One region of the Pseudoalteromonas sp. NZS11 genome, then DNA from elsewhere that is predicted to be linked to it. Evidence: predicted binding sites of a transcription regulator. Region 1 holds the regulator's gene; each other region holds the start of a gene.
The links. The regulator MetJ, encoded in region 1, represses methionine synthesis genes. The targets are predictions, from matches to a motif close to TAGACGTCTAGACGTCTA.

Region 1 (10,121 bases):
AGACCCCATATATAAGCAGATTGGTATTATTTCGTTGATTTTAACGATCCCCTCCTTTTGCATAACTATTTCCTATTCTTATTCTGAGTATGCATAATCCTTTACAGACAAATCGATAGATATTCTCTATATTTTAAATAGTACAATTTTTAACTAGGTTGATAAAAGTAGCTAACGTGGGCTTATCTGTTTTTAAAGTAGGGTAGTAGGCTGTTATTCTAAGTTTATGCTGATACTTTAAGTATACATTTTATAAGATTTTGATAGGCATAAAAGCACCTTAAAACTTACTTTTTAGGTGAATTTTTATTTATTAAATGTTGATATAATCCTGCAAAGTTACTGAAAAACCTCTTAAAATTATAGGATATAGCATATAACAGGATAGACCTGATATTGCTTGGAATTTAAAAATAATAAGGGTATCGTACCCCAAGACTCCATCTCTCACTTTAACTTAAATTGCAGGATACAATCGCGTTATGTCTGACTTTCGTGAACAAGCACTACATTACCACTCACATCCCGTACCAGGTAAAATTAGCATTGAGCTTACAAAACCAGCTGAAACGGCTCATGATCTTGCACTTGCGTATAGCCCAGGTGTTGCCGAACCTGTACGTGAAATAGCTGCAGATCCTGCAAATGCTTATAAATATACTGGTAAAGGTAACATGGTTGCGGTTATTACTAATGGTACTGCAATTCTAGGCCTTGGTAATTTAGGTCCTTTAGCGTCTAAGCCTGTAATGGAAGGTAAAGCGTTATTGTTTAAACGTTTTGCAGGGCTTGATTCTATCGATATTGAAGTTAAGCACAAAACAACAGAAGACTTTATTAATACGGTTGCCAACATTGCCGACACATTCGGTGGTATTAACCTTGAAGATATTAAAGCACCAGAGTGTTTTGAAATTGAAAAAGCATTAATAGAGCGTTGTAGCATTCCTGTTTTTCATGACGATCAACACGGTACTGCCATTGTAACGGCTGCTGGTATGTTAAATGCGCTAGAAGTACAAGGTAAGTCAATTGAAGATGCAATTATTGTATGTTTAGGTGCAGGCGCTGCCGCTGTTGCGTGTATGGAGCTGTTAATTAAATGTGGTGCACTGCGTGAACACATTTATATGCTTGACCGCAAAGGTGTTATTCATACCCGCCGCGATGACTTAAATGAATATAAACAGCTTTTTGCTAACAATACCGATAAGCGTACATTGCAAGATGTAATTGCAGATGCGGATGTATTTGTGGGTGTTTCTGGTCCTAACTTATTAGCGGCTGAAGATTTAAAGCTAATGGCTGCAAAACCAGTTGTGTTTGCATGTTCAAACCCAGATCCTGAGATTGATCCTGCACTTGCGCACGGCGCACGCAACGATTTAATCATGGCAACAGGGCGCTCTGATTACCCTAACCAAGTTAATAATGTTTTATGTTTCCCGTTTATTTTCCGTGGTGCGCTTGATGTACGTGCAAGCGCTATTAACGATGAAATGAAAATTGCTGCAGTAGATGCTATTCGAAGTATTGCCAAAGAGCCAGTACCTGCAGAAGTTTTAAAAGCCGCTGGTGTAGATAAACTAGAATTTGGTGCGCAGTATATTATTCCAAAACCAATGGATCCACGTTTACTGCCGCGTATAGCAAGAGCTGTTGCACTTGCTGCTATTGAGTCAGGTGTTGCACAAATTGAGCTACCTGAAAACTATATGCAGTAAATCTATACAGTAGAGCTATGCAATAAAATTTAGACATAAAAAAACCTCAGTAATTACTGAGGTTTTTTTGTCTATGTAATATTTATTCTTCGTTTAAAACGGGTACTTCTAGACCCATTTCTTGCATTATTTTTTTAACTTCTTCTGGCACTTTTTCGGCGTTATCTTTACGTAAGTCATCGTCATTTGGTAAAGGTTGGCCAGTAAAAGCATGCAAAAATGCCTCACATAGCAATTCACTATTTGTAGCATGGCGAAGGTTATTGATTTGACGACGTGTACGTTCGTCAGTTAATACCTTTAATACATTTAGCGGGATCGAAACGGTGATCTTTTTAACTTGCTCTGATTTTTTACCGTGTTCTGCGTATGGGTGAATATACTCACCATTCCATTTAGCCATAAGATGTATCGTTGCCTCAGATTATTAATTTCTCACACGGTATAAAAAGCGTGTAAATATGCGTGAAATTCTATCGATTTAAAAAAGATAGTCAAATAATAGATACCGATCTATCTTAATAAGCCTATTGTAGGTGTAAAGATAAGCACACTTTTGTGAGCTAAAATGTGTTATTCGCAGAGGCCCCTTCTACTTTTAGCCATCTAGAGCTTTAAAATACTTTGACTTATCAAAACGGATAACTTACTCTTTTAGACGTCTACACATCCAAATTAATCAGGTGACGAATATGAGCGAAAAAAACAAAGCGACCATTGCTGTACGTAACGGCGTTGATGCTGATAAACATCATGGTGCGGTGGTACCGCCAATTTATTTATCGACTACTTATTCGTTTGCCGACTTTGATACTAAGCGTGAGTATGATTATGGTCGTAGCGGTAATCCTAATCGTGATATTTTAGCTGAGACGCTTGCTAAGCTTGAAGGTGGCGCTCGTGGCATAATTACAGCTACAGGCATGGCTGCCGTGCATTTAGCTACTCAGCTACTTAATAGTGACGATACGTTAGTAATTCCACATGATTGTTATGGTGGCAGCTATCGTTTATTTACATCTTTACAAAAACGCGGACTACTAAAGCTCGAAATATTAGATTTAACAAAAGAAGAAAGCCTTCAACAAATTTTAGTAATTAAACCTAAGCTTATTTGGATAGAAACCCCAAGTAACCCAGTACTTCGTTTAACAGATATTAAAGCGGTGACCGATGTTGCAAAGCAATGCGGTGCATTGGTGGCTGCAGATAACACGTTTTTGTCACCTGCTTTACAAAATCCTCTTAAGTTTGGTGTAGATATTGTGGTGCATTCAACCACTAAATACATTAACGGACACTCAGATGTAGTAGGCGGCGCTGTTATTGCCGCAACACAAGAGTTAGGCGATGAGCTTGCTTGGTGGGCTAATAACATTGGTATTTCGGGTGCGCCTTTTGATAGCTATTTAACGCTTCGTGGTTTACGTACTTTAAATGTGCGCCTAAGGCAGCATCAAGAAAATGCACTGGCAATAGCTAAGTATCTTGAAAGCTCTGAATATGTAAGCCAGGTTTACTACCCAGGTCTTGAGTCACACCCTCAACATGAACTGGCTAAAGCACAGCAACTTGGTTTTGGTGGCATGGTTAGTTTTGATATTAAAGGCGATATAAATGACGCTGCGGCATTTTTGACTAGTCTTAAAACGTTTAGTTTAGCTGAGTCACTAGGTGGCGTAGAGAGCTTAATTTGTCACCCTGCAACTATGACGCACGCAGGTATGGAGGCAACAGCACGTTTAGAAGCGGGCGTGGGCGATACGCTTATTCGTATTTCGGTAGGTATTGAAGATATACGCGATTTAGTCGCTGATTTTGAGCGAGTGTTTGAACTTGTAAAACCAGGGCAAAATAAAAATGTTGGCCGTGTAGGCAAAGGAGCAGGCACTTCTGGTGGTAACGTTAAATTAAGTGCAGCCCGTCCGGCGCTTTGGTGATTAATATGGTCAATTGTGTACATAAATTTGGTGGTTCAAGCTTAAGCTCAAGTGAGCGATACCAAAGCGTAGCAAAAATAATAATTACACATACTCAACCGGGTGATTGTGTGGTGGTATCGGCTGCGGGTAAGACAACCGATACGCTAGTATTACTTTGGCAAAGCTATCAAAAACAAGATACTCAAGCAGTAGCTGATATTTTACTGCAGTTAAATAACCATCAAAGTGATTTAATAGAGCAGTTATTAGAAGCTGATTTAAAACGAAGTGCACTTAAGACACTAAGTATCGAACTTAGCTATATTGCAGAACTTGCTCAAGCTGAGCAGCTAAAAGAGGCTGCATTACTTGCACATGGCGAACTGTGGTCAGCACGTTTACTCGCTACTTATTTACAGCAGCTAAATATTGAGGCATGCGCTCAAGATGCACGTACTCTTTTTACCTTAAATGATGGCGAATTAATGCATGCGCAAAATGCGCAGCAATGTGGGCAGTTAATTTTGCCTAATAAAATAAATGTTGTTACTGGGTTTATTGCCGCAGATATCAAAGGCGAGACAGTAACGCTTGGCCGAAATGGCAGTGACTACAGTGCAACACTACTTGCAAATTATTGCAATGCTAAGCAAGTATGTATTTGGACTGATACACAGGGAGTGTATAGCACTGATCCTCGAAAGGTACAAAAAGCGATTAAATACGGCAAAATTTGTCGCGGGCAGGCTAATTTATTAGCTCGTTTGGGTAACCCTGTATTACATGCAAAAACACTATCGCCACTTAAAAACACAGATATTAAGTTAGCTGTTCGCAGTAGTTTTGACGTACAAGCAAGTCCAACAGATATAGTAAAAGAAGGTTCAGCGAAGAAAAAACGTTTTATAACCACGTTGCAAAATGTTGACCTATTAATGGTTGAAGGATTAAGTGAAGGTGAGGTCTCAAGCGTTAGTCAGCTTATTCAGCATAGCCTTCATCACTTTAACCATAATGGTGAAGTGTATTTAGTAGTACCTGCAGCACAAACTTATCTGGTTATTAATTATTTTGCGGGTAGGGCAAATATTAGCGAGTCAAATTTAAACGGTTGTGCAATTGTAGCGCCTGAGCAAGACGTTAATACATTAAGCTTACAAGCATTAGATTTATTAAAACTCCACAGCATAAAACCTCGTTTTGTCCATCAAGATACTGGCTATGCTTTATTGCTTACCGATCAATTTATAGATAGTGATATACAAAGTGACTTACACGATAAGCTAATTAATAAAGGCCAAGAAATCGCAATTATAGTTGCGGGGCTTGGTAACGTTGGCGACGTTTTCATTAAACAGTTATCGGCACAATTTGAGCGTTTATCGGATGACTTTAGTATTAAATTAGTCGGTCTAATTCGCTCTAAAAAAATGCTGTTTAATGCAAGTGGTATTAATACACAGCAATGGAAAACTCAATGGCAGCATGAGGCAAATAGCTATCAATCTGCAGATTTACTGAATGCTATAAATGAGCTCGATTACGAGCATAAAATTGTAATTGATATTACCGCAAGTGAACAATTTAGCTTGTTATATCCAGACTTTGTAGATAGAAACTGTCATTTAATTAGTGCTAATAAATACGCTGGAACAGCACCTACTACTTGGTATAAAGCACTTCGTAGTAATATTAAAGAACGTAATTTACATTGGCGATATAACACCAGTGTTGGCGCTGGTTTACCTATTAACTTTGCTTTGGCTGATTTGCAAAATAGTGGCGATAAAATAACACGTATAGAAGGTGTTTTCTCAGGCACGCTTTCGTGGTTATGCAGTAAATATGATGGAACAAGGCCATTTTCTGAGTTGCTACTGGAAGCTCAGAAAATGGGATTCACAGAGCCAGACCCTCGCGAAGATTTATCTGGGCGAGATATGCAGCGTAAGCTACTTATTTTAGCTCGAGAGCTAGGTGTTGAGCTTGAACTTGACGATATTAGCTTATCGGCATTGATGCCAGATGAACTTGCGCTGGGAAGTTGGAATGACTTTTTAAATAAAAAAGCACAGCTAGACGCGTTCATCGAAGAGCATGCAGTGACAGCAAAGTCTAAAAATTTAGTACTTAGATATACGGGCTTGTTAGAAATCACACAAGGTGAAGTAATTGCTAAAGTGGGAATAGCGTATGTGCCTAATGGCGATGCGTTAGCAAACCTTACACCTGGCGATAATATTTTTGTAATTAATAGCAAATGGTATAGCGATAACGCATTAGTAATTCAGGGGCCAGGAGCGGGTAGAGAAGTGACCGCTGCGGGTGTGCACTCTGATTTATATTGGCTTGTTCAAAACTTAAAATAAACCTTTGGTTTAAACAAAAACGGCAGCTTAAATAAGCTGCCGTTTTTGTATTACATACATATTATTAAAATAGCTCTTCTTCTGTTTTAGTGTCTTCTTCAAATATATCGTTAGGCTGAGATAGCACATACTTTGTAGGTGCAGTACCTTTTTCAAAATATTCAAATCGACTCGTGTAGTCATTTTTATGGCTTAATAAACCAGTAGCTAAATCAATACGAATAGAAACAAGTCCCTCAGGCGGCTCAATTGGGGCTTCAGGCTTGCCTTCAAGTGCCGCTTTCATAAATTCAACCCATGCTGGCTGCGCGGTTTTAGCGCCAGATTCCGCACCTGATATTTGGCTGCTATCTAGGTTGTTGTTATATGTAGAGCGACCAAGAGCGTTGCCCGGGTTATCAAAGCCAACCCAAACTGAGGTCATCACATTACTATTAAAACCGCTAAACCAGGTATCTACTGAGTCATTAGTTGTGCCTGTTTTACCTGAAATATCGCGACGATCTAGCGCTTGTGCTCGCCAACCGGTTCCACTCCAACCTGTTTTATGAGCCCAGCTACCACCCCCCCAAATTGCACTATTCATAGCATCAGCAATTAAAAATGCATTTTGCTTAGAAATAATTCTCGGCGCACATTTTTTCGTTTGCTCCATTTCATCATCACTATTATGCATTGAGAGTGCATTATGTGTTGGCGAAGGCTCTTCGTCACAGGCAAGAGCAGGGTTTGCTTTAAACAATACATTGCCGTAAGCGTCTTGAATTTCTGAGATAAAGTAAGGTTCAATTAAATGACCGCCATTGGCAAATGTGCTCATGCCTCTTGCAAGTTCAAGCGGGGTAATAGAAGCACTACCAAGTGCTAATGATTCACTACGATTAATGTCAGCGTCTTTAAAACCAAATTTTAGTAAGTGATCAGCTGTACGTTGCAATCCAACACCACGTAGTAAGCGCACCGAAATAACGTTTTTAGACTGTGCTAAAGCACGGCGAATTCGAATAGGACCGTTGTAAACAGCAGGGCTGTTTTTAGGGCGCCATGCTACGCCTTGGCTCTTATCCCATTGGTTTATAGGTGCATCATTTAATATAGACGCAAGCGTGTAACCTTTTTCAAGTGCTGCTGAATATATAAAAGGTTTTATATTAGAACCCACTTGACGCTTAGCTTGTATCGCTCGGTTGTATTGACTTTGCTCAAAGCTGTAACCCCCTACAATAGCTTTTATTCTACCGTCTTGTGGATCGAGGGATACAATAGCGCTTGATGCTTCTGGTATTTGGCTTAATAAGTAGCTGTTATCTTCGTTTTGACGTACCCATATTTGCATACCTGGCGTTAAAATATCAGTAGCTGCTTTTGGAGCAAAGCTTTGGCGGTAGCGAGTAATATACTTACGCGCCCATTTTAAACTATCCCAACTGAGAGTTGTTTGCTCACCGTTTTTAAGTAGTACTGTAGCTGTTTTATTATTAACACTGAGTACTGCTGCAACTTTTAAAGTGCCTAACTCATTTACGCTCTGTAATTTATTGAGTATTTGTTGCTCAGTTAAAGCTGGTTGTGTTTCAGGATTCCATAAAACATCAGTTGGACCTCTAAAACCATGACGCATATCGTAACTGTGTAAGTTATTTACAAGTGCGTTTTGCGCTGCTTTTTGAACCTTTGACTCTACTGAGGTAAAAATTTTAAAACCAGAGTTGTAGGCTTTATCTACCCCATAGCGCGAAACCATTTCAGCGCGCACCATTTCAGAGATATACGGTGCGTATAAGTTTATTTCTGCACCGTGAAAATAAGCTGTAATAGGTTGGCTAGTTGCTTCGTTATATTGCTCTTGTGTTATATAGTCTTCGGTCAGTAAACGGCCTAAAACTACATTTCGGCGCGCTTTTGCACGCGTTGGGTTACGAATTGGGTTTAAAGCTGAAGGTGCTTTAGGTAAACCTGCAATCATCGCCATTTGTGCAAGTGTTAAATCTTTTAGCTCTTTACCGTAATAAACTTGCGCTGCTGCACCAATACCGAAAGCACGATTACCTAATTCTATTTTATTAAGATAAAGCTCTAAAATTTCGTCTTTTGTTAACACTCCTTCAATATGAAGCGCTATAAATATTTCTTTAACTTTACGGATATACGCTTTTTCGCGTGTTAAAAAGAAATTACGAGCAAGCTGCATAGTAATAGTACTTGCACCTTGTTTTTTCTCGCCAGTAGATATAAGAACAACAGCCGAACGTACTATACCAATAGGGTCTATGCCTATATGATCGTAAAATCGATTATCTTCTGTCGCTAAAAATGCATTAATGAGTGTTTGAGGAATTTCATCAATAGTCACTGGAATACGACGTTTTTCACCAAATTGATTGATTAAAAGCCCATCTTTAGTGAATACTTGCATAGGAGTTTGTAATTGCACGTCTTTTAAAACTTGCACACTGGGGATATCAGGTTTAACGTAGTAATAAAGACTGATCAAAGTAATCAGACCAATTAACACACAAATGATAAAAAATTGTAAAGTTCGTTTTAATAAAATCACTTATATTTCCCTAAATGGACTCCCAATTGCGAGTTTTGACTGCTAGTATATATTGATTAAAAAATGAATAATATTTTTTCATATAAAAATTATAACTTGTTTATTATTAAAACAAAGGCCAAGTTGAAACATGCTAAGTCAACTATTTCAAAAACCGTCCCAAATGATGGTAGGAATTGATATTGGATCGCACTCTATTAAGGCTGTGCTTTTACGTGAAATTGAAACTGGATTTCGACTCGAAGCACTTGCAATTGAGCCGATGCCAAAAGGCGCTATGAGTGAGCGCACAATTCAAGATATTGAAGCGATTGGTAACGTAATTACAAAATTAAGAAAAAAATTACCAAAGTCGTTAAAATCTGCAGCAGTGGCTGTTTCTGGCCAAACAGTCATTACAAAAGTGATCTTCATGGATGTATCGTTAACTGATGCTGAACTTGAGTCGCAAATTGAAATTGAAGCCGATAGTTTAATTCCATATCCTCTTGATGAAGTGAGCCTCGACTTTGAGAAGCTTTCGACGAATGAGGCCGATCCTAGTAAAATGAATGTTTTGCTTTCAGCTGCTCGTACTGAGAGTGTAGAAGCGCGTGTTGGCGCTTTAGAAGCTGCAAATTTAGAAGCTAAAATAGTTGATGTAGAAAGCTATGCATTAAGTCGTGCAATGGATGTGTATTACCAACAATTACCTAGCGACGCATTTAATAAATGTGTGGCTGTGGTTGATATTGGTGCGGTTTTAATGCTCGTGAGCGTTGTTCAAGCAGGGGAAACAATTTATACACGTGACCAAGTTTTTGGTGGCGACCAATATACAAATAGTATCGTTGCTTATTATAATAAAGGATTTGATGAAGCTGAAATTGGTAAAACATCAGGTGATTTACCGCCAAACTACACCTTTGAAGTATTAGCCCCTTTTCAAACTTCGTTACTTCAACAAGTGCGACGCGCGGTGCAAATGTTTTTAACAACCAGTGGCAAAGAGCAAATCGACTATATTGTATTAACGGGTGGTACATCGATGATTAAAGGTATTGACCGATTACTCATTGAAGAACTAGGTATTCACTCTGTCGTTGCTGAGCCTTTTGAAAATATGGAAATTTCTCCAAAAGTAGATCGTAATGTAATGCAGCGTCACAAAACGCAGTTTGCAATTGCGACAGGGTTGGCATTAAGGAGCTTTTCAACATGCCACATATAAATCTACTTCCTTGGCGTGAATCGCAGCGCGAAGAATCGAAAAAGAAATTTGTAACTATACTTATTGGTGTCGTTATACTTTGTTTTGCGAGTATGTACTTATTAAGCTCTTTTTATAGTGCATTAAAAGACGGTCAAAACTTAAAGAATAACTATTTAAGCTCAGAAATTAGCATGCTAGATAAAAAAATAAGTGAAATTAGAAGTTTAGATAAAAGAAAAGAAAACTTACAACAGCGTATGAGACTCATTGAAGAATTACAAAGCAGCCGTAATTTGGGTACGCAAATAATGGATGAAGTTGCCAAAATAGTGCCGGGTGGGGTTTACTTAACAAAAC
Region 2 (10,121 bases), on a different contig from region 1:
GGAAAATAAAAGAGGCATTTGACTTACAAATCTAGATTAATTAAACGAGTTAAAATCTAATCAAAAGATAATTGATTTTCTAAAACTTTATGAGTATGGGGGAAAGCCTTCAAGGATACTACAGAACATAGCTCGCAGTCTTTAAAACCAAATTGGTAGGAGCATCGTACAGGCAAAAACGCCTCTCCTGTGCCGGTCTCTAAACTTAGTTTTTTGTACCTCGCAAGGTCGCTTGCTCAATAATATGCGTGAGTAACTTAGCGGCTATGCCTTGGCGTAAATAGTTGCTTGATGTGCGCATTGATTTAATTTCGCCTTCGGTCACATTTAGTGCTTTTAAAGCGCCAACACCCGCTAAATTATTATCAATCCATAAGCTATAAAAAGTTATATCGGGCTGAGTGAGTTTACTCACATCAAGTGCATGTACGCTCTCAACGGGTGAGTGTTTTAACATATCGTTATGATGCGCCTGTAGTAGCTTTATAACGAGTGGGTTTGAAAGCTCACCTATTCTAATATCCATTTATACCTCGTTTAAGTTTTAAGATTTAGGGCTTTAATTAAAACCCTAAAGCAAGTAGCTATATTTAGGCTGCTAGTTTCCACACTACAAACGCTACTGCAAAACCTACTAAATACACTAGTCCTAACCACGTTAAGCTACGTAATAACACACTGTGCTTTATAGCAGGCTCTGATCGCACAAGGCTAAAGTTGAGCCATGCAAATACAGGCGTTGTGACAAATGAAAGCGTCATGGCAAACGTAAGCATGGGGCCAAGGGCTGATTTAAAAAATAAAATAACGGCCATACCGGCAAGTGCTTGCAGTATTAACCAAATATTTAGACTGTGTTTTGATTGCTTAAATCCAAGTAGTTTATGAGACTCGTTAAGCGTGCGGGCGTAGCCATCTAGCACGGTGAGTGTAGTGCCAAACATACATAAAAAGGCGATTGCTGATACAAGCGGCCTTGCCCACTCGCCTATTGTTAATGCGTACATATCAATAAGCTGCTTGGCAAACGCGACACCGCCGAGTTCTATACTACTGGTTTGCCCGTACTGCACTAATACACCTAAGCTAAAAAATACCAAGGCTAAGCCAGCTGTAAGCCAGTAACCTACGTTAAAATCGAACAAGCCTTGGCTTTTAGAAACTGTTTGCTGCGCTTGTTTTTCTTTTAGCCATAAAGAACTTAATGCAGATATTTCGATAGGGGCTGGCATCCAGCCCATTAAAGCCACCATAAAGCTAAGCATGGCAAGTTCATACGGTGAAGGCCCTATGTAATCAGCAGGTGCCATTGGGCCGTTACTAAATGCAATGGCAAGGGCAATCAAAGTAGCGAGCGTAAGCAGCCCCATAATGCCTTTGGCAACGTTATCTAGCGCTTTAAAGTGCCCAAGTAGCAATATAACTAAACATACTCCCAACAGCATCCAACAAAGCAAGGTTACTTCAATAACAATAGGCAGCGCGTAATGCAGTAAGCTTGCGGTAAGCAGTAATACACCGGCGGTATTAACTACAGCAGCTACAATGTTTAAACCAATAAAGCTGTAAAAGTAAAACGGGCCTTTGCTTTTATAGCCCTCCACTAGGCTATTTTTAGTAGCGAGTGTGTATTCCATCCCAAAGCGAAAAAACGGGTACTTTAAAACATTAACAACGAGGATAAGCCAAAATAATTGCCAGCCAAATATTGCCCCAGCTTGCGTAGAGGCAACTAAGTGAGAACCGCCAATAGCGGCTGTTGCCATTAGGATCCCAGGGCCAAGCGCACCTAGTCGAGACTTCCATACTGCTTTTGTTGTGTGCATTAATTTCTCAAAATATGTGTGTTGTGTGTTCTTTTTATTAATTTTTATAATTAATAAACTGCAAGAGCGCATAACTTACCTAAATTACAGGCAATAAAAAAGAGCCATACGGCTCTTTTTTACAATACTTTGTGACTAAATTTTATTTAAGATCCATCTCTTGGATGATCTCGTGTGCGATTTCAGGTGTAGTGCTAACAGGCTTTTCGTGTAAGTTTGCTTTTATCTGCCCTTTTCGATGTTTTAGTGCCGCATCGAGTTTTTTAGCTGCGCTTGCAATGGCTGGGTACATAACTTCGTTTTCCCCTTTTACCGATATGCGCGTGCCTTCGTAATTAGTGCTAATTTCAGCTTGGATTTTATGATGCTCTTTAGACAAAATAATATCGAGTGCAATAAGCGATGGAAAATGGCTCTCGATTTTTGAAAATTTTTCGTTGATGTGCTCTCTAATAGAGTCAGTAACTTCAACATGGTGACCAGAAAGATTAATTTTCATAGGGTATCCTTTTATTTGTTACCTCATAAATAGTATTGGGGGCTATTTAGATTAACACAAGGAAAAAAGAGAGATATTTGAGGTTTATTTGCGGTTTTTGGTGATTTAAATCATGCGTTGCGCAAAGTTTATGCAAAGCCCATAGTGCATGGGCTTTCAGACGTCTAGCTGTACTGGTTAATCTGTGTACGAACAACAGTAGTCAGCAAAATCAGATACTTTTACTTTAAAGCTTACATTTGCATCAACATTAAACGATTCACCTGCGTTAAATGTTTTCCATTCGCTTGCTCCTGGTAATAAAATATCCCATTGGCCAGCTAAAAGCTCCATGCACTCTTTTTGGTTTGTATCAAAAACAAACTCACCTGGTTGCATAAAGCCTAACGTTTTCGCTTCTCCATCACCTAAAATAACGGTACGGCTCGACACTTTTCCGTCAAAATATACATTGGCTTTTTTTACTACACTTACGTTATCGAACTTTGGCATTTTTAGCTCCTGCTATTAATTTAAGATTTTTATTTATAAATTTTATCGCACTACCTTGCCTGATAGCTTACTTTCTTGCAAGGAAAGCAGCATTGTTCAAGGTGAAGTTGCTTCATGTAAGGGCATAAAAAAACCCGCAACATGTGCGGGTTCTTCAATTACTTACTTTATTTAATCAAAGCGATTAAAAAAGCTCGTTTGCTTTGCTTACAATGTTTGCCACTGTAAAACCAAAGTGCTCAAACAACTCACCTGCAGGCGCTGACTCACCAAAGGTAGTCATACCTACTACTGCGCCGTTTAGGCCTACGTACTTGTACCAGTAGTCAGCAATACCTGCTTCTACTGCTACGCGGCGTGAAACAGATGCCGGTAATACGCTTTCTTTGTATGCTGCGCTTTGATCTTCAAAGGCATCAGTACATGGCATAGATACAACACGTACCTTTTTACCTTGGCTGCGTAGTTCGCTTGCTGAATCTTGTGCTAGTTGCACTTCAGAACCTGTTGCAATAAAGATAATCTCTGGGTTGCCGTCACAGCTAAGGATGTAACCACCCTTCTTAACATCTGCTAATTGCTTTGCGTCACGGGCTTGTTGCTCAAGACCTTGGCGAGTAAAGATTAACGATGTAGGACCGTCTTTACGCTCAATAGCTTGTTGCCATGCAATTGCCGACTCAACTTGGTCACATGGGCGCCAGTTGTATAAGTTAGGCGTTAAACGCATGCTTGCAATTTGCTCTACTGGTTGGTGAGTTGGACCATCTTCACCTAAACCAATTGAATCGTGCGTGTATACAAAAATGCTTGGTTGCTTCATTAATGCAGCCATACGTACAGCATTTTTTGCATATTCAACAAACATTAAGAACGTAGCACCGTAAGGAATAAAACCTTTATGAAGGGCAATACCATTCATAATTGCCGACATACCAAACTCACGTACACCGTAGTAAATGTAGTTACCGCTTGCGTCGTCGTGCGTTAAACCTTTAGAGCCATCCCAAATTGTTAAGTTTGAGCCAGCTAAATCGGCTGAGCCACCCATGAATTCTGGTAATAACGGACCAAACGCATTTAATGCATTTTGCGATGCTTTACGAGACGCTGGGTTTGCTGGGTTTGCTTGTAATTGCTCAATATACGCTTGAGATTTTTCAGCCCAATCGCCAGGAAGTTCGTTGTTAATACGACGCTTGTATTCTGACGCTAGCTCTGGGTATGCTTTTGCGTATGCTGCAAATTTTTCGTCCCAGCTTGATTCAAGCTGCTGACCTTTTTCTTTGCTATCCCATTGTGCGTAAATATCATCAGGAATTTCGAACGCATCGCCAGTCCAACCTAAGTATTCGCGAGACGCTTTAATTTCGTCATCACCCAGTGGTGCACCGTGACAATCGTGGCTGCCTGACTTATTAGGTGAGCCGTAACCAATAATTGTTTTACAACAAATTAGTGAAGGTTTATCGGTAACGCTTTTTGCTTCTGCGATTGCAGCACTTACAGCATCGCTATCGTGGCCATCAACACCACTAATTACATGCCAACCGTATGCTTTAAAGCGAGCTGGCGTGTCATCTGTAAACCAACCTTCTACTTCGCCATCGATTGAAATGCCGTTGTCATCCCAAAATGCAACAAGCTTACCTAAGCCTAGAGTGCCTGCAAGTGAACCTGCTTCATGAGAAATACCTTCCATAAGGCAGCCATCGCCCATAAATGCATAGGTAAAGTGATCAACAATATCGTGACCTTCACGGTTAAACTGTGCAGCTAGCGCTTTTTCAGCAATTGCCATACCTACGGCATTTGTGATCCCTTGACCTAATGGACCCGTAGTAGTTTCGATTCCTGGTGCATAGCCGTATTCTGGATGACCTGGTGTTTTAGAATGCATTTGACGGAAGTTTTTAATTTCGTCCAGTGGTAAGTCGTAACCACTTAGGTGCAATAGAGAATAGATAAGCATTGAACCGTGGCCGTTTGAAAGAATAAATCTGTCACGGTCAGCCCACTCTGGATTCGTTGGGTTATGTTTTAGATAATCGCGCCATAATACTTCTGCGATATCAGCCATGCCCATAGGGGCTCCAGGGTGGCCAGATTTGGCCTTTTGTACTGCGTCCATTGACAAGACGCGAATAGCATTTGCAAGTTCTTTGCGAGATGGCATGAATTCTCCTACCTTTATGTGTATTTGCGCGGGTATTTATGTGTTTGTTTATGCACCCAAGTAACTTGGGTTCGTTTATACCGACCATTCTTACTTATTGTGGGGGCTGTGTGCAATTAAAAACCCTATAAAAGTGAGGCATTATGAATATTTTTTAAGACCAAAAAGTTATTAGTAATTTTATTTAGACGTCTAGGCGTAAAAACACTATGCAAGGTGTTTTGTTTTCGATAAAATACGCCCCTTAATTTTTTAGCGCTAATACCGACGTTTGTGAAGCGCAATATTTGTGAGCAGAATTACAATGGCAAAACATTTATTTACTTCTGAATCAGTTTCTGAAGGTCATCCGGATAAAATCGCCGATCAAATCTCTGATGCGGTACTTGATGCTATCCTAGAGCAAGACTCTCATGCCCGTGTTGCATGCGAAACTTACGTAAAAACCGGTATGGTTATGGTTGGTGGTGAAATCACTACTAGCGCATGGGTTGATATCGAAGAAATTACACGTAAAACAATTCGTGACATTGGCTACACAAATTCAGACATGGGCTTTGATGCCGATTCATGTGCAATTTTAAACACTATTGGTAAACAGTCTCCTGACATTAACCAAGGTGTTGACCGTACTAGCCCAGAAGAGCAAGGCGCTGGCGACCAAGGCTTAATGTTTGGTTACGCATGTAACGAAACAGAAGTACTAATGCCTGCTCCAATTACTTACTCACACCGTTTAGTACAGCGCCAAGCTGAGGTTCGTAAAAGCGGCGAGCTTAACTGGTTACGTCCAGATGCAAAATCTCAAGTTACTTTTGCATACGAAAACGGCAAGCCAGTAGGTATTGATGCTGTAGTACTTTCTACTCAGCACAGCGAAGACATTTCGCAAAAAGATTTAGTAGAAGCGGTGATGGAAACAATCATCAAGCCGGTACTTCCTGCAGAACTTATTACAAGTGCGACTAAGTTTTTCATTAACCCAACAGGTCGCTTTGTAATTGGCGGTCCAATGGGTGATTGTGGTTTAACTGGTCGTAAAATCATTGTAGATACATACGGTGGTATGGCTCGTCACGGTGGTGGTGCATTCTCTGGTAAAGATCCATCAAAAGTTGACCGTTCAGCAGCATACGCTGCACGTTACGTTGCTAAAAACATTGTTGCTGCTGGTCTTGCTGACAAGTGTGAGCTACAAGTTTCTTACGCAATTGGTGTTGCAGAGCCTACTTCTATTAGCGTTGAAACGTTTGGTACAAGCAAGCTAGAAGAAAGCCGTTTAATCGAGCTTATTCGTGAACATTTTGACCTGCGCCCTTACGGCTTAATTCAAATGCTTGATTTAGAGCGCCCTATCTACCTTCCTACAGCGGCTTACGGCCACTTTGGTCGTGACGAATTCCCTTGGGAACGTACAGATAAAGCAGACGCACTTCGCGCAGCTGCTGGCCTTTAAGCCAAAATTGTTGTAGTAAATTAAAAACGGCCCTTTTAAGGGCCGTTTTTGCATCTAAAACTTATTCGCTATATTGTTTGTAGCGCGTCTACAAAATAACTATTAAATCGACCTCGAATTCTTTTGTACTTTAGGTATATACTCATTTCATTATAAAAGCTTTAGGGACAGTTAAATGGCCGATAACTTTCGCGTTATATTTGCAGGACTTGCCGATAACGTTGACATAAAAACAGCATGTACAAATTTAGCTGCAAAATTAAAAACGTCAGATGAAAAAGTAGCTCTTTTTTTTAAAGGTAAGCCGCTGTTTGCACCAAGCGATAAAGACAAAGCGTTAAAACAGGCTAAGTTACTAGCAAGCTTAGGTATTAAAAGTAAGCTTCAAGCTGTTTCAAATGCAATTCAAAATAGCTCCCCCGCAGCTGCAAATAACAACCAACGTGATGAACGTATTTTTGATGCACTCGATTACATCACTAGTAGCTTGATACGCCTTGAAGAAAAGCTAGACGAGTTAGAGCAACGCCTTCCTGAAGCTCAATTAAAAGCACCAGACGAAAGTATTGACGAATGGCAAGGTGACGATCTAATGCTAGATGATGATTTAGCGCCTCCTAAAAAACGCAGCAACTTACTTTTATATTCATTGATTGCAACTGCCACAATTTTGCTAGTCGTACTGGCTGTTTTTTTAATTTTTCCCGATTTATTCTCTTTTTAAGAATGGCTAATTAATTTAATGAGTAATAAACGCGCAAAAATAAGAGCAGAAATTCGTAACACCCGTAAAAACTTGTCAAATAATCAGCAAATAATTGCTGCGCAATCGCTAAAAATGAATTTTATTCAACATTTAAAAAGCGAAAAAACAACGAATTCAAAGCATATTGCCATTTACTTAAGTAACGATGGGGAGCTAGACACTTCATTGTTAATTAAAGAATTATGGAGTTTAAACCATACCGTTTACCTACCTATAATACACCCATTCAATGGCGCTAATTTACTATTTCAGCGCTATGAGAAAAACTCACCCATGAGAGCAAATCGCTATGGTATCTTGGAGCCTAAGCTGAACTGCTCTCAAATATGCCCATTACCAGTGCTTGATTACCTCCTTATGCCATTAGTTGCATTTGATAAACAAGGTAATCGCCTAGGAATGGGAGGTGGGTTTTACGACCGGACATTGGCGCGTTTACATGAACAAAATTGGCAAAAACCGCAACTAATTGGCCTTGCACATGAATGCCAAAAAGTTGATGCTCTACCAATCGAGTCGTGGGATGTACCACTTAAAACCATTATCACCCCAGATAAAACATACTGTTGGTAACAATTAAATTTGATTACTAACCGCATATTTCTGACATACATGAGCACAAAGCAATGACACAAGATGAATTAAAAAAAGCAGCTGCTTGGGCAGCACTCGAGTTTGTAAAAGAAAACACTATTGTAGGTGTGGGTACAGGCTCTACTGTTAATCACTTTATTGATGCCCTTGGCTCAGTAAAGGACACTATTGTAGGCGCTGTATCAAGCTCAGAAGCCTCAACCGCGCGCTTACAAGCGTTAGGTATTGAAGTATTTGAGCTTAATAACGTTGCTGCTTTAGATGTATACGTTGATGGCGCTGACGAAATAAACGCCCAAAACGAAATGATTAAAGGTGGCGGTGCAGCCCTCACTCGCGAAAAAATAGTAGCCGCTGTAGCTAAACAATTTGTGTGCATTGTAGATGACACCAAATTAGTAAAAACATTAGGCGACTTCCCGCTTCCGGTAGAAGTTATTCCAATGGCTCGCAGCTACGTTGCACGAGAATTATTAGAGCTTGGTGGTGACCCCGTTTATCGCCAAGGCGTAGTTACCGATAACGGTAACGTTATATTAGATGTATTTAACTTAAAAATTACCAATGCTAAACAACTTGAAGCACAAATAAATTCAATTGTTGGCGTAGTTACCAACGGCCTATTTGCAATGCGTGGTGCTGATAAAGTGATTATCGGTACTAAAAATGGGCCACAAATTAAATAGGATGAGGTTATGAGTAAGGTATCGTTAGCAAAAGACAAAATTAAAATTCTCTTGCTTGAAGGTGTTCACCAAAGCGCTGTTGAAACGCTAAAACGTAACGGTTACAGCAATATCGACTACGTTAAAACATCCTTACCTGAGGACGAATTAAAAGAGCGCATTAAAGATGTTCACTTTGTAGGACTTCGTTCTCGTACTCATATTAACCAAGCCGTATTAGACTCAGCTGACAAGCTAGTTGCTGTTGGGTGTTTTTGTATTGGTACAAACCAAGTTGATTTAGATGCAGCACGCGAACGCGGTATTGCTGTATTTAACGCACCATTTTCTAATACTCGTTCAGTTGCTGAACTTGTACTTGGTGAAATCCTACTTTTATTACGCGGTATTCCAGAGCGTAATGCAGCGGCTCATCGTGGTGGCTGGTTAAAAACAGCAAATGGTTCGTTTGAAGCACGTGGTAAAACATTAGGTATTATTGGCTACGGTCACATTGGTACTCAGCTAGGTATTATGGCTGAAAATATCGGTATGAACGTTGAATATTACGATATCGAAGATAAATTATCACTCGGTAATGCAAAGCAAGTTCACAACCTAACTCAGCTATTACAACGCTCTGATATTATTAGTTTACACGTACCAGAAACACCGCAAACTAAAAATCTTATTGGTAGTGCAGAACTTGCTGTTATGAAGCAGGGATCTATTTTGATCAATGCTTCACGCGGAACTGTTGTTGATATTGATGCACTTGCAGAAGCACTAACAGAGAAAAAACTAAGTGGTGCAGCAATCGATGTGTTCCCTACTGAGCCAAAATCTAACGATGAAGAATTTGTATCGCCACTGCGCCAATTCGACAATGTTATTTTAACGCCGCACATTGGTGGTTCTACACAAGAAGCACAAGAAAACATTGGTATTGAAGTAGCGGGTAAATTGGCTAAATATTCAGATAATGGCTCAACTATTACTGCCGTTAACTTCCCTGAAGTATCGCTGCCTGAGCTTGCTAATCGTAGCCGTTTATTACACGTGCACCACAACCGCCCTGGTGTACTAACGCAAATTAACCAAGCGTTTGCACAGCACGGTATTAACATTGCTGCGCAATACCTACAAACAGACGCATCTATTGGTTATGTAGTTATTGATGTAGATACAGATCAATCTGAAGTAGCACTTAAAGAACTAAGCGCTGTTGAGGGTACAATTAGAGCACGTATTTTGCATTAATAAGTACTTTTGATATTAAGAAGGGTCCTTATGGACCCTTTTTTGTATTTAGATTACATATACTTTCTTAAGTATTTTTTGAATACCGGATCTGTTGCAGCCAACTCTTTTTGCTCAGCTAATATCTCTTTTAAAATAGCACCTGAGGTAAGCGGGTTTGCAAGTACCACTCTAAATACAACTGTAGGTTGATTGTCGTATTTAGAAGGCGTTAAACGAGTACGTGATACAAATGAGCGACCAGACTCTCGCTGACGTTTTTGCATACTGGCAGTAAAACGATTCAGAGAGGCAAAAATATCTAACCGAGTTGCAGCATCTGCATCGGCTATTGCTTGTTTAATTTGCTTAGGTACATAACGATACGTTAATAAGCACAATTCAGGT
Region 3 (10,121 bases), on a different contig from region 1:
CTGGGGACGATCCCGCTGGGATTATTATTTACTTATCTACATTTTCTAAAATCATGTTCTCAGGCGCTAGAATTGGCTACATTTGCGCAGCCCCTGAAGTATTAGCACAGTTAACCGCATGGAAGCAGTTAATGAATCATAAAAATGATGTGGTTATGCAGCTAGCCGTTGCGCACTTTATGCAAGAAGGTGGATTTGAGCGACACTTAAAGCGCATGACTAAACACTATAAACAACGTTATGAAGCAATGGACAATACGTTAGCGTTACTGCAAGCACAAGGCTCGCCAATAGAATATAAAAAGCCAGATGGTGGCATGGCAATGTGGGTTAACTTAAATAAAAATACGAGTAATATAAAACAAGCAATGCAAAGTAAAAGCGTATATTTACAAGCAGAATCTGAGTTTTACTTTGCTGATTCAGTGAGAAGTTTAATGCCTAAGCAATATAGTTATGTTCGCTTAGGCTTTGCAGGACAATCAGTTGAGGCAATGAAGCAAGGGCTCAAACTAATAACTGAATATAAATGACTATTTCATAAAATCATCAGCATTGTAATAAAGTGGTTTAAGGGTGCCGCAATTAATAAATTTATAAGTAAGCTCATTTTCAGCTGGGACACGTTTTGAGGTACGAAGCTTTTGCATACACGCATTCACTAAATCGACAAAAATAAGATGGTTATAGCTCGGCGCTTTTTGAATTTTATGAATATAAATACGCTCAGTGCCGTTTAGTGTGATCATGTCGTAGTCTTGCCATTGTGATGATTCACTCAACTCTTTTAGTTCTCTGGCATACAATTGCTTATCTAAGACCAGTTCTTTTTTTGAGTAAATTAAACGACCACCTTGTTGATAATCACCCTCATAAATATCAGCAGTAATTGTAATTTCCTCACCACGCATTAAATGCTGAATATTAAACGCTTGTGGTTTTACAGTGATTAACTCGGCATTTCTAACAAAGCCTAAAAATGGAACATCGGGGTTTCCTATTTTATAAACAACTTGCACATCATTGGGTAAATTATAGGTGGGTAAATTCATTGCAATAATAGACGAGCCTTGATTAACCAACACCATAGGGTGCTCAGCATTGTAAGCGGGGTCTACCGGTGGAAGTTCTGCTTTTTCTTCTTTAGCTGCGGCAAAGCCACTTAAAGTGATTAGTAATAAAGTAAGTAGTAGGCGCATTATAATCTCAATTAATTTATGAGCTTAAATTGTAGTATAAAGTTTATATTACTTATATTTTTAAACTAAATTTAGACCTATATTATTACTCAGGTATAGAGTGCAACAATGTTCGTGCCTTTAAATGTAGGTTTGCGTCCTCTGGGTTTGACGTATTAGTCAGCCACATTACATTGCCTTCTTTATTTACAAACAATGTAGTAGGTGTGCCTCGTATACCTAATTGCTGTGCTATTGCATCGGCTTTTACGGCTGTTTTAAAAGTATAACCTCTATCGCTAAGCGCTTTAGCGGGAGTAGCATCGTCATCTTCTTTAAAGCTCACGGCAATAACTTTTAATCCCATATCATCAATTTTTTGAAGTGCTGGCTGCAGCTTTTTACAGTACGGACACCACGTTGCCCAAAAGTGTAAAACGTAAGGTTGACCTAATAAATCTTGAGTATTGAGCGGCGACCCATCAGCCATTTGTAAATTTAATGTAGGTAGCTTAGGGTATGTTTCTTGCGTGCTTTCTTCTTGCGAATAGCTTGTAAAGCTTATAAAAATTAGTGCGATGGCAATAAATAGTTGTTTCATAATATGTTCGTTCTTATTTTACATATTAAATAAGAACGAGAATTTAACATTTTTATTTCAAACTAAAAGCGAGCGGCTTGCTCAACAACAATAGCGTGGCGTTTAGCGAGACGAAGATGGTCTTTATCGTAGCCACCACCTATTACTGTAGCAACGGGTGTGTTGTGTTCAAGGCAGCGTTTTAGCACTAAATGGTCGCGCTTAACTATGCCATCCCAGCTGATATCTAATTTACCCAAGCCATCGCCTTGCCAAATATCAACGCCAGCATCGTAAAGTACCAAGCTTGGGTTTAGCTCTTTAAGTAAATAACTCAAGGTGTCGTCAACTACGGCAAGGTATTCGTCGTCTTTCATATTATCAGCTAAGCCAATATCTAAATCGCTAGCGGACTTTCTAAAGGGGAAGTTTTTTTCACAATGGATAGAACAGGTATAAGCGTATGCTTGATGCTCTAACATTGCGGCTGTGCCATCACCTTGGTGCACGTCTAAATCAAAAATAAGTACGTTAGTTACTTCACCCGATTCAATTAAAGTTTGCGTGGTAAAGGCTAAATCGTTAACCATGCAGTAGCCCGAGCCAAAATCGGTATGCGCATGGTGTGTACCACCGGCTAAGTGACACGCTATACCATGTTTAAGTGCTAAACGGGCTGTTTGTAAAGTACCTTGAGGAGCTGTAAAGGTACGTGCCATCAGCTCTTTTGACCAAGGTAGGCCAATGCGACGCATTGCTTTTTCATCTAAGCGGTTATTCCACAAATCGTGTATGTAATTCTCGCAGTGTATTAGCTCAAGTGGCTCTGGCGTGCCTAATATTGGCTCAACCAGGTTATCGCCAATCAAACCCAGCTCTGCAACATACTGATATAAATGTGCAAACTTACTCATTGCAAAACGATGCTTTGGATCGAAATTAAACGAGTAGTTAGGGTGATACACCAAAGGTAAATGTGGATTTAAAGTCATGTTTGCACAAGTTAAAAAATTTGCACTATAGTAATCAACTAATCCAAATGAGTCTATTCTTGCGTGTCGTGAATCAACATAGCGAGTTCGCGATGTAATAGTTCGTCATCAGCTAAGTTTAGCTCTATTAAACGCTTTAAATAAGTAATGCTGTCTATATCAATATGGTGGCATTTTAAACCAATATGATCTGCTTCTATATGGCACACCACAACCTCCATTTTTATTTCTATTTCGCTTTGAGGCAGCGAAAAACGCAGAACAGCTTGGCTATTTTGGTTGCCAATAAAAGCATCACATTTAGTGATTAATGCGCCATGTAAAGATACATCAAGTAACTTACATGGGTATTGGTGATCATTAAAAATTACTTGTGCATCGGTTGAAAATAAAACACGAGAAAACTGACGACGATTTTGCATAACCTAATTTAGCCTTACTGTTTTTATAATAAATTAAGCATAGCGGGTAATTCTCTACATGCTAGCAGGATATGCTCCTGTAATGCTGGTGGCATAAAAAAGCCCCGCATAAATGCAGGGCTTAGTATTACTGTAATAAATTAGCTACAGTAAATATTAACCAATTTTTTTGTACTTAATACGTTTAGGTTCAGTTGCTGCTGCACCTAGTGTCTTTTTAAGCCACTCTTCGTATTCAGTATAGTTACCATCAAAGAAGTTAATTTGACCTTCGTCGCGGTAATCTAAAATGTGCGTAGCAATACGGTCAAGGAACCAACGGTCATGCGAGATACACATTACACAACCAGGGAACTCTAAAATAGCGTTCTCTAGTGCGCGTAGTGTTTCAACGTCCAAGTCATTGGTTGGCTCATCGAGTAGTAACACATTGCCGCCAGCTTTTAATAACTTAGCAAGGTGTAAACGGTTACGCTCACCACCTGATAGGTCTTTAACAAACTTTTGCTGATCGTTACCTTTAAAGTTAAAGCGACTTACATACGCACGGCTTTGGAACTCAAAGTTACCAATTTTTAGTACGTCTTGACCGTCTGATATTTCTTGGAAAACAGTTTTGCTTTCGTCCATACCGTCGCGGAACTGATCAACAGTAGCAAGGTGTACGCTTTCGCCAACGGTAATGCTACCGCTGTCTTGCTTTTGCTCACCACTGATCATTTTAAACAGCGTTGATTTACCCGCGCCATTAGCACCAATAATGCCCACAATGGCACCTTTTGGCATGCTAAAGCTTAAATCGTCAATTAAAACGCGGTCACCAAAACTCTTACGAAGATTAGTTACTTCAAGTACTTGATCCCCTAAGCGCGGGCCAGGTGGAATAAACATCTCGTTAGTTTCGTTACGTTTTTGGTAATCAGACTGCTGCATTTCAGTAAACTGAGCCATACGTGCTTTTGACTTAGCTTGGCGACCTTTAGGGTTTGAACGAACCCATTCAAGTTCTTGCGCAATTGATTTTTGACGTGCTTTTTCAGATTTTTGTTCTTGCTGTAAGCGCGCATCTTTTTGTTCAAGCCAAGAAGAGTAGTTACCTTCCCATGGAATACCTTCACCACGGTCAAGCTCTAATATCCAACCCGCTACATTATCAAGGAAGTAACGGTCATGCGTTACCGCCACAACAGTGCCTTCGTAATCGTGTAAGAAGCGCTCTAACCATGCAACCGACTCTGCATCCAAGTGGTTAGTTGGTTCATCGAGAATAAGCATGTCTGGTTTTTCAAGCAGTAATCGACATATAGCAACACGACGACGCTCACCACCTGAAAGGTGCTCAATTTTAGCATCCCATTCTGGTAGGCGAAGTGCATCAGCAGCACGCTCTAAAACGTTGTCGATGTTGTGACCATCGTGCGCCTGGATAACAGCTTCAAGCTCGCCTTGCTCTTTTGCAAGTGCGTCAAAGTCAGCGTCTTCCATGGCGTATTCGTTATACACTTCGTCAAGACGTTTAAGTGCGTGTTTAACTTCGCCAACAGCTTCTTCAACAATTTCACGAACTGTTTTGCTTTCGTCTAAAACAGGCTCTTGCGGTAAATAACCAATTTTTGTACCAGGCTGAGGATGTGCATCACCTTCAAAATCTTGGTCAACACCGGCCATAATACGTAGTAACGTAGATTTACCAGAACCGTTTAAACCAAGCACACCAATTTTAGCGCCAGGAAAAAAGTGTAACGAAATATCTTTTAAGATAGTGCGCTTAGGTGGCACAACCTTAGATACTCGACTCATCGAGAATATAAATTTATCAGGTAAAACCATGGAGGAAAGCCTTCAAATAATAATAAAAATTTCAATGTTGTATTGTAGTGGCTGACAGGTGAAACAGTCAACGAATGCTGTATAGAACTATACGCTTACCTAAGTAGTACTTTGTTTTGATTGCTCGTTTAAAACACTACTATTACAGGGTTTCTATTATGTAAAATTCTGTAATCTATTGTTTTATATTGTTCAAATACATTTCATTTTTAACAAAAGTGGTACAGTATATTTACAAGCTGTAAAGTATAAGCAAGTTATATAGGCAGGCCACACTTAGTTTGTTGTTAGACATCATATTATTAAATATTACAAAGATTTAAAGGAATGAACATGAAAATAGTTACAAAGTTAGGAGCGTTACTTTTAGGTTTATACTCATTTTCGAGCGAAGCAGACATACTCCATGTAAATGGTTATTACCAAGGAATAGGGATAGGGTCTACGCAAATTGATGTATACGAGAGTGATAGCATACAGTTTACAACGCTTTATGGCCGGTTTGGATATCAGTTTTCGCGATACTTTGCATTAGAAGGGCGTATCGGTTTTGGGTTAAATGATGAGTCAACTCCTCTAAACGGAATTGTTTACACTCAGAACCCGCAGGACGGTTCGCTTAGCTCAGAATTCATTAAGAGCGAAATCGATTCAAGCCTTGATTTGCAAACAAGTATATTTGTAAAAGCTAATTATCCAATTTCATCTCGAGCTGATGTGTTTTTATTTGGTGGCTATGGTAGAAATAAATTAAGTTACAATGAAGGCGACTTAAAAAACCTTGCAGAATCAATAACTGGTACAGATACAAATTCTACGTTAATAACTGAGCAAAACTACGACGAAGGCGGCGTAACGTATGGATCTGGCGTTGACTTTAGGTTAACTCAACGCTGGCAATTAAGCGCTGAATACCAATATTTTGATACAGATGAAGGCGATATTTACGCACTTAATTTATCTGTGGTTTACCGTTTTTAACTGTATATGCGCTACTCGTTTTTAGTAGCGCTACTTCAAAATATTAAAGCAGGTTATTTTATAATAGAGGCGTTTTTCCTCATACATACCACCTCGGTAAATCCTAATTTAATAGAATGAATAAATTTCATTTAGACATCTATACATCTAGAGGTTGATATTTTTTACTTTCAGTTCATAATTAAGCTTCGGTTTTTATGAGCAGGAATAAAAATATGCCAATTACAGTAAAAGACGAGTTGCCGGCAATTGCACGTTTACGTCAAGAAAACGTATTTGTAATGCCAAAAACACGTGCAAAAACGCAAGAGATACGCCCAATGCGTTTGGCTATTTTAAACTTAATGCCTAATAAAGTAGAAACCGAAGTTCAGTTTATTCGCTTGCTTGCCAACTCGCCTTTGCAAGTAAACGTAGAACTACTGCGGCTCGACACTCACCGCAGTAGCAGCAATTCAGAAGAGCACCTTGATACCTTTTATCGTTATTTTTCTGAGGTTAAAGACAACAATTACGATGCATTAATAGTAACTGGCGCGCCACTTGCGCATTTAGAATACGACGATGTAGCGTATTGGGATGAGCTAAAGGTCATTATTGATTGGGCTGAGCAACACGTTACCTCTACGTTATTTTCGTGTTGGGCAGCGCATGCAGCGTTATATCACCGTTACAATTTAAAGCGCGATTTAAAAGACGACAAACTGTGTGGCGTATTTACTCACCAATGTTACTTTGATCACGGCGCACTGACTCGCGGATTCGACGACACCTTTTTAGTACCGCACTCACGTTATGGCCACATTGATATAAATAAAATAAACGCCTGTGATGAGCTAGTTGTACTGGCAGGTTCTGAGCGAGTAGGGGCTTACTTACTTAAAAATAAATCGGGTAGCCAAGTGTTTATAACCGGTCATCCTGAGTACGACGCCGACTCGCTAAAAGCAGAATACGAGCGCGATTGTAAAAAGAGCCCTAATGCACCAAAACCCGAAAATTACTTTCCGGATGACGATGCAACCAAACAACCTTCAAAAACGTGGCAAAGCCATGCTTTTTTACTTTTTTCGAACTGGTTAAATTACTACGTGTACCAAACCACACCGTATGATATTAATTTAGTTAGCCAAGACGTGAGGACTAACAACTATGCCGAATAACGCTCCTACAAATAATAAGCAAGCCGAAATAAGCGCCGCATTAAAAGAACGCATTTTAATTTTAGATGGCGCTATGGGCACCATGATCCAAGATCATAAGCTAGAAGAAGAAGACTATCGCGGAGAGCGTTTTAAAGACTGGCATGTATTAATTAAAGGCAATAACGATTTATTAAGCCTAACCAAGCCCGATTTAATCACTGATATTCATCGTGGTTTTTTATCAGCGGGCGCCGATATTATCGAAACCAACACGTTTAACTCGACCACTATTTCGATGGAAGATTACGACATGGCAAGCCTAAGCCGTGAAATAAACCTAGAGTCGGCTAAATTAGCACGCGCCATTTGTGATGAATTTACGGCTAAAACGCCAGAAAAACCGCGCTATGTAGCCGGTGTTTTAGGGCCGACATCTAAAACGTGTTCAATTTCGCCAGACGTAAACGATCCGGGTTACCGAAATGTCACCTTTGATAAGCTGGTTACTGCGTATATTGAATCAACACTTGCATTAATGGAAGGCGGCGCCGATTTAATACTAATCGAAACTATATTCGACACTCTTAACGCAAAAGCCGCCTCGTTTGGCGTAGAAGAAGCCTTTGAGCAAGCAGGACGTAAATTACCAGTTATGATTTCGGGTACTATTACAGACGCCTCTGGTCGTACGCTTTCGGGGCAAACAACCGAAGCATTTTATAATTCTATTCGCCATATTAAGCCTATTTCGATTGGTTTAAACTGTGCGCTTGGTCCTGATTTACTGCGCCAGTATGTAGAAGAGTTGTCGCGCGTGTGCGAAACGTTTACATCGGTACACCCTAATGCGGGCTTACCAAATGAGTTTGGTGAATACGACTTAGAAGCGGACGATATGGCAACCGAAATTATCGATTGGGGTAAATCGGGCTTTATTAATATAGTAGGCGGATGCTGTGGCACCACGCCTGCGCATATTCGCGCTTTTGCAAAAGGTTTAGCGGGCGTTAAACCACGCCAACTACCAGAGCTTGAAGTACGCATGCGTTTATCAGGCCTTGAAGCCTGTAACTTAAATTAAGGAGCCAGCATGACCCAACAAATAGCAGTATTTACTAATGTCGGCGAACGTACCAATGTAACGGGTTCTGCCATGTTTAAACGTTTAATCATGGAAGAAGACTTTGAAGCCGCGCTAACAGTGGCACGTGAACAAGTAGAAAACGGCGCACAGGTTATTGATATAAACATGGACGAAGCCATGTTGGACTCAAAAGCCGCCATGGTTAAGTTTTTAAACTTAATAGCCTCAGAGCCTGATATTTCTCGCGTACCAATTATGGTCGACTCCTCAAAATGGGAAGTAATAGAAGCAGGCTTAAAGTGTATTCAAGGCAAGGCAATTGTTAACTCAATATCGCTAAAAGAGGGCGAAGAGCCGTTTATTCGCCAAGCTAAAATAATAAAACGCTTTGGTGCAGCCGCTGTTGTAATGGCATTTGATACCGACGGACAAGCCGACACGGCAGACCGTAAGTTCGCAATATGTGCGCGCAGTTATAAAATATTGGTAGAAGATATTGGCTTTGCGCCAGAAGATATTATATTCGACCCTAATATATTTGCCGTAGCCACCGGTATTGAAGAGCACGACAACTACGCCGTAGAATTTATTGAAGGCACACGCCGCATTAAGCAAAATTTGCCGCACTGTAAAGTGTCGGGCGGTGTATCAAATGTATCGTTTTCGTTTAGAGGTAATAACCCCGTACGTGAAGCTATTCACTCGGTGTTTTTATATCATGCGATTCAAGCTGGTATGGACATGGGTATTGTAAATGCGGGGCAACTCGCCGTTTACGATGATATACCAGAAGAATTACGTAAAGCAGTTACAGACGTAATACTTAACACCGACTCAGGCGCAGGCGAGCGTTTAGTAGAGCTTGCACCAAAATACTCGGGTATGGCGCAAGCCGAGCGAGTAGAAGATTTAGAGTGGCGCACATGGCCTGTTGCAAAACGCCTTGAGCACGCGCTTGTTAAAGGTATTACTACATTCATAGATGAAGATACCGAAGAATGCCGCGCCGCAGCAGCTAAACCTATTCACGTAATTGAAGGGCCGTTAATGGACGGCATGAACGTAGTAGGCGACTTATTTGGTGCAGGCAAAATGTTTTTACCACAAGTTGTTAAATCGGCGCGCGTAATGAAGCGAGCCGTAGCCTACCTAGACCCATACATTGAGCTTGAAAAAGAAGAAGGCTCAACTAATGGTAAAATAGTAATGGCGACCGTAAAAGGTGACGTACACGACATAGGTAAAAATATTGTGGGTGTTGTACTGCAATGTAATAACTATGAAGTAATCGACTTAGGTGTAATGGTACCGGCTGATAAAATACTACAAACCGCCATCGACGAAAAAGCCGATATTATTGGGTTATCGGGCTTAATTACCCCATCGCTTGACGAAATGGTACACGTAGCAAAAGAAATGAAACGCCGTGGTTTTGAACTTCCGCTACTAATTGGTGGCGCAACTACTTCTAAAGCGCACACCGCAGTAAAAATTGAGCCGCAATATGACAAAGGCGTAGTGTATGTTAGTAATGCCAGCCGTGCGGTAGGTGTAGTATCTAATTTATTATCAAAAGAGCATAAACCTGACTTTTTAGCTAAAACTAAAGCTGAATACGTAAAAGTGCGCGAGCAACAAGCGCGTAAAAAACCACGCTCTAAGCCTGTTACTATTCAGCGTGCCCGCGATAACGCAGCGGTGCTTGATTGGGATAACTACACGCCACCAGTGCCTAAAAAGCTCGGCGTGATCGAGTTTAAAAACGTATCCATTGCCACTTTGCGTAAATACATAGATTGGACGCCATACTTTATGACGTGGTCAATCGCCGGTAAATACCCGCGCATAATGACCGATGAAGTCGTAGGCGAGCAAGCGCAAAGCTTATTTAAAGACGCTAACGACATGT

Region 2: the regulator MetJ is predicted to act here: its motif matches at 5,179-5,196, upstream of metK (methionine adenosyltransferase).
Region 3: the regulator MetJ is predicted to act here: its motif matches at 6,116-6,133, upstream of I6E82_RS10325 (homoserine O-succinyltransferase).

The regions. Positions count from the first base shown of each region.
Region 1 covers NZ_JADYWP010000001.1:72,957-83,077, forward strand. The annotation lists gene I6E82_RS00300 (malic enzyme-like NAD(P)-binding protein) at 483-1,724, shown strand; gene metJ (met regulon transcriptional regulator MetJ) at 1,807-2,127, opposite strand; gene metB (cystathionine gamma-synthase) at 2,417-3,664, shown strand; gene metL (bifunctional aspartate kinase/homoserine dehydrogenase II) at 3,670-6,015, shown strand; gene I6E82_RS00320 (penicillin-binding protein 1A) at 6,080-8,572, opposite strand; gene I6E82_RS00325 (pilus assembly protein PilM) at 8,703-9,782, shown strand; gene I6E82_RS00330 (PilN domain-containing protein) at 9,770-10,121, shown strand, end outside.
Region 2 covers NZ_JADYWP010000004.1:44,554-54,674, reverse strand. The annotation lists partial or broken gene I6E82_RS09890 (GNAT family N-acetyltransferase) at 57-526, opposite strand; gene I6E82_RS09885 (NRAMP family divalent metal transporter) at 591-1,766, opposite strand; gene hpf (ribosome hibernation-promoting factor, HPF/YfiA family) at 1,969-2,325, opposite strand; gene ppnP (pyrimidine/purine nucleoside phosphorylase) at 2,503-2,817, opposite strand; gene tkt (transketolase) at 3,002-4,993, opposite strand; gene metK (methionine adenosyltransferase) at 5,298-6,449, shown strand; gene I6E82_RS09860 (hypothetical protein) at 6,625-7,173, shown strand; gene I6E82_RS09855 (5-formyltetrahydrofolate cyclo-ligase) at 7,192-7,788, shown strand; gene rpiA (ribose-5-phosphate isomerase RpiA) at 7,842-8,495, shown strand; gene serA (phosphoglycerate dehydrogenase) at 8,505-9,734, shown strand; gene panP (pyridoxal-dependent aspartate 1-decarboxylase PanP) at 9,788-10,121, opposite strand, start outside.
Region 3 covers NZ_JADYWP010000004.1:147,316-157,436, forward strand. The annotation lists gene pdxR (MocR-like pyridoxine biosynthesis transcription factor PdxR) at 1-533, shown strand, start outside; gene I6E82_RS10295 (hypothetical protein) at 534-1,199, opposite strand; gene I6E82_RS10300 (TlpA family protein disulfide reductase) at 1,285-1,779, opposite strand; gene I6E82_RS10305 (histone deacetylase family protein) at 1,842-2,750, opposite strand; gene I6E82_RS10310 (PilZ domain-containing protein) at 2,804-3,172, opposite strand; gene ettA (energy-dependent translational throttle protein EttA) at 3,329-5,002, opposite strand; gene I6E82_RS10320 (outer membrane beta-barrel protein) at 5,336-5,983, shown strand; gene I6E82_RS10325 (homoserine O-succinyltransferase) at 6,199-7,146, shown strand; gene I6E82_RS10330 (homocysteine S-methyltransferase family protein) at 7,136-8,209, shown strand; gene metH (methionine synthase) at 8,219-10,121, shown strand, end outside.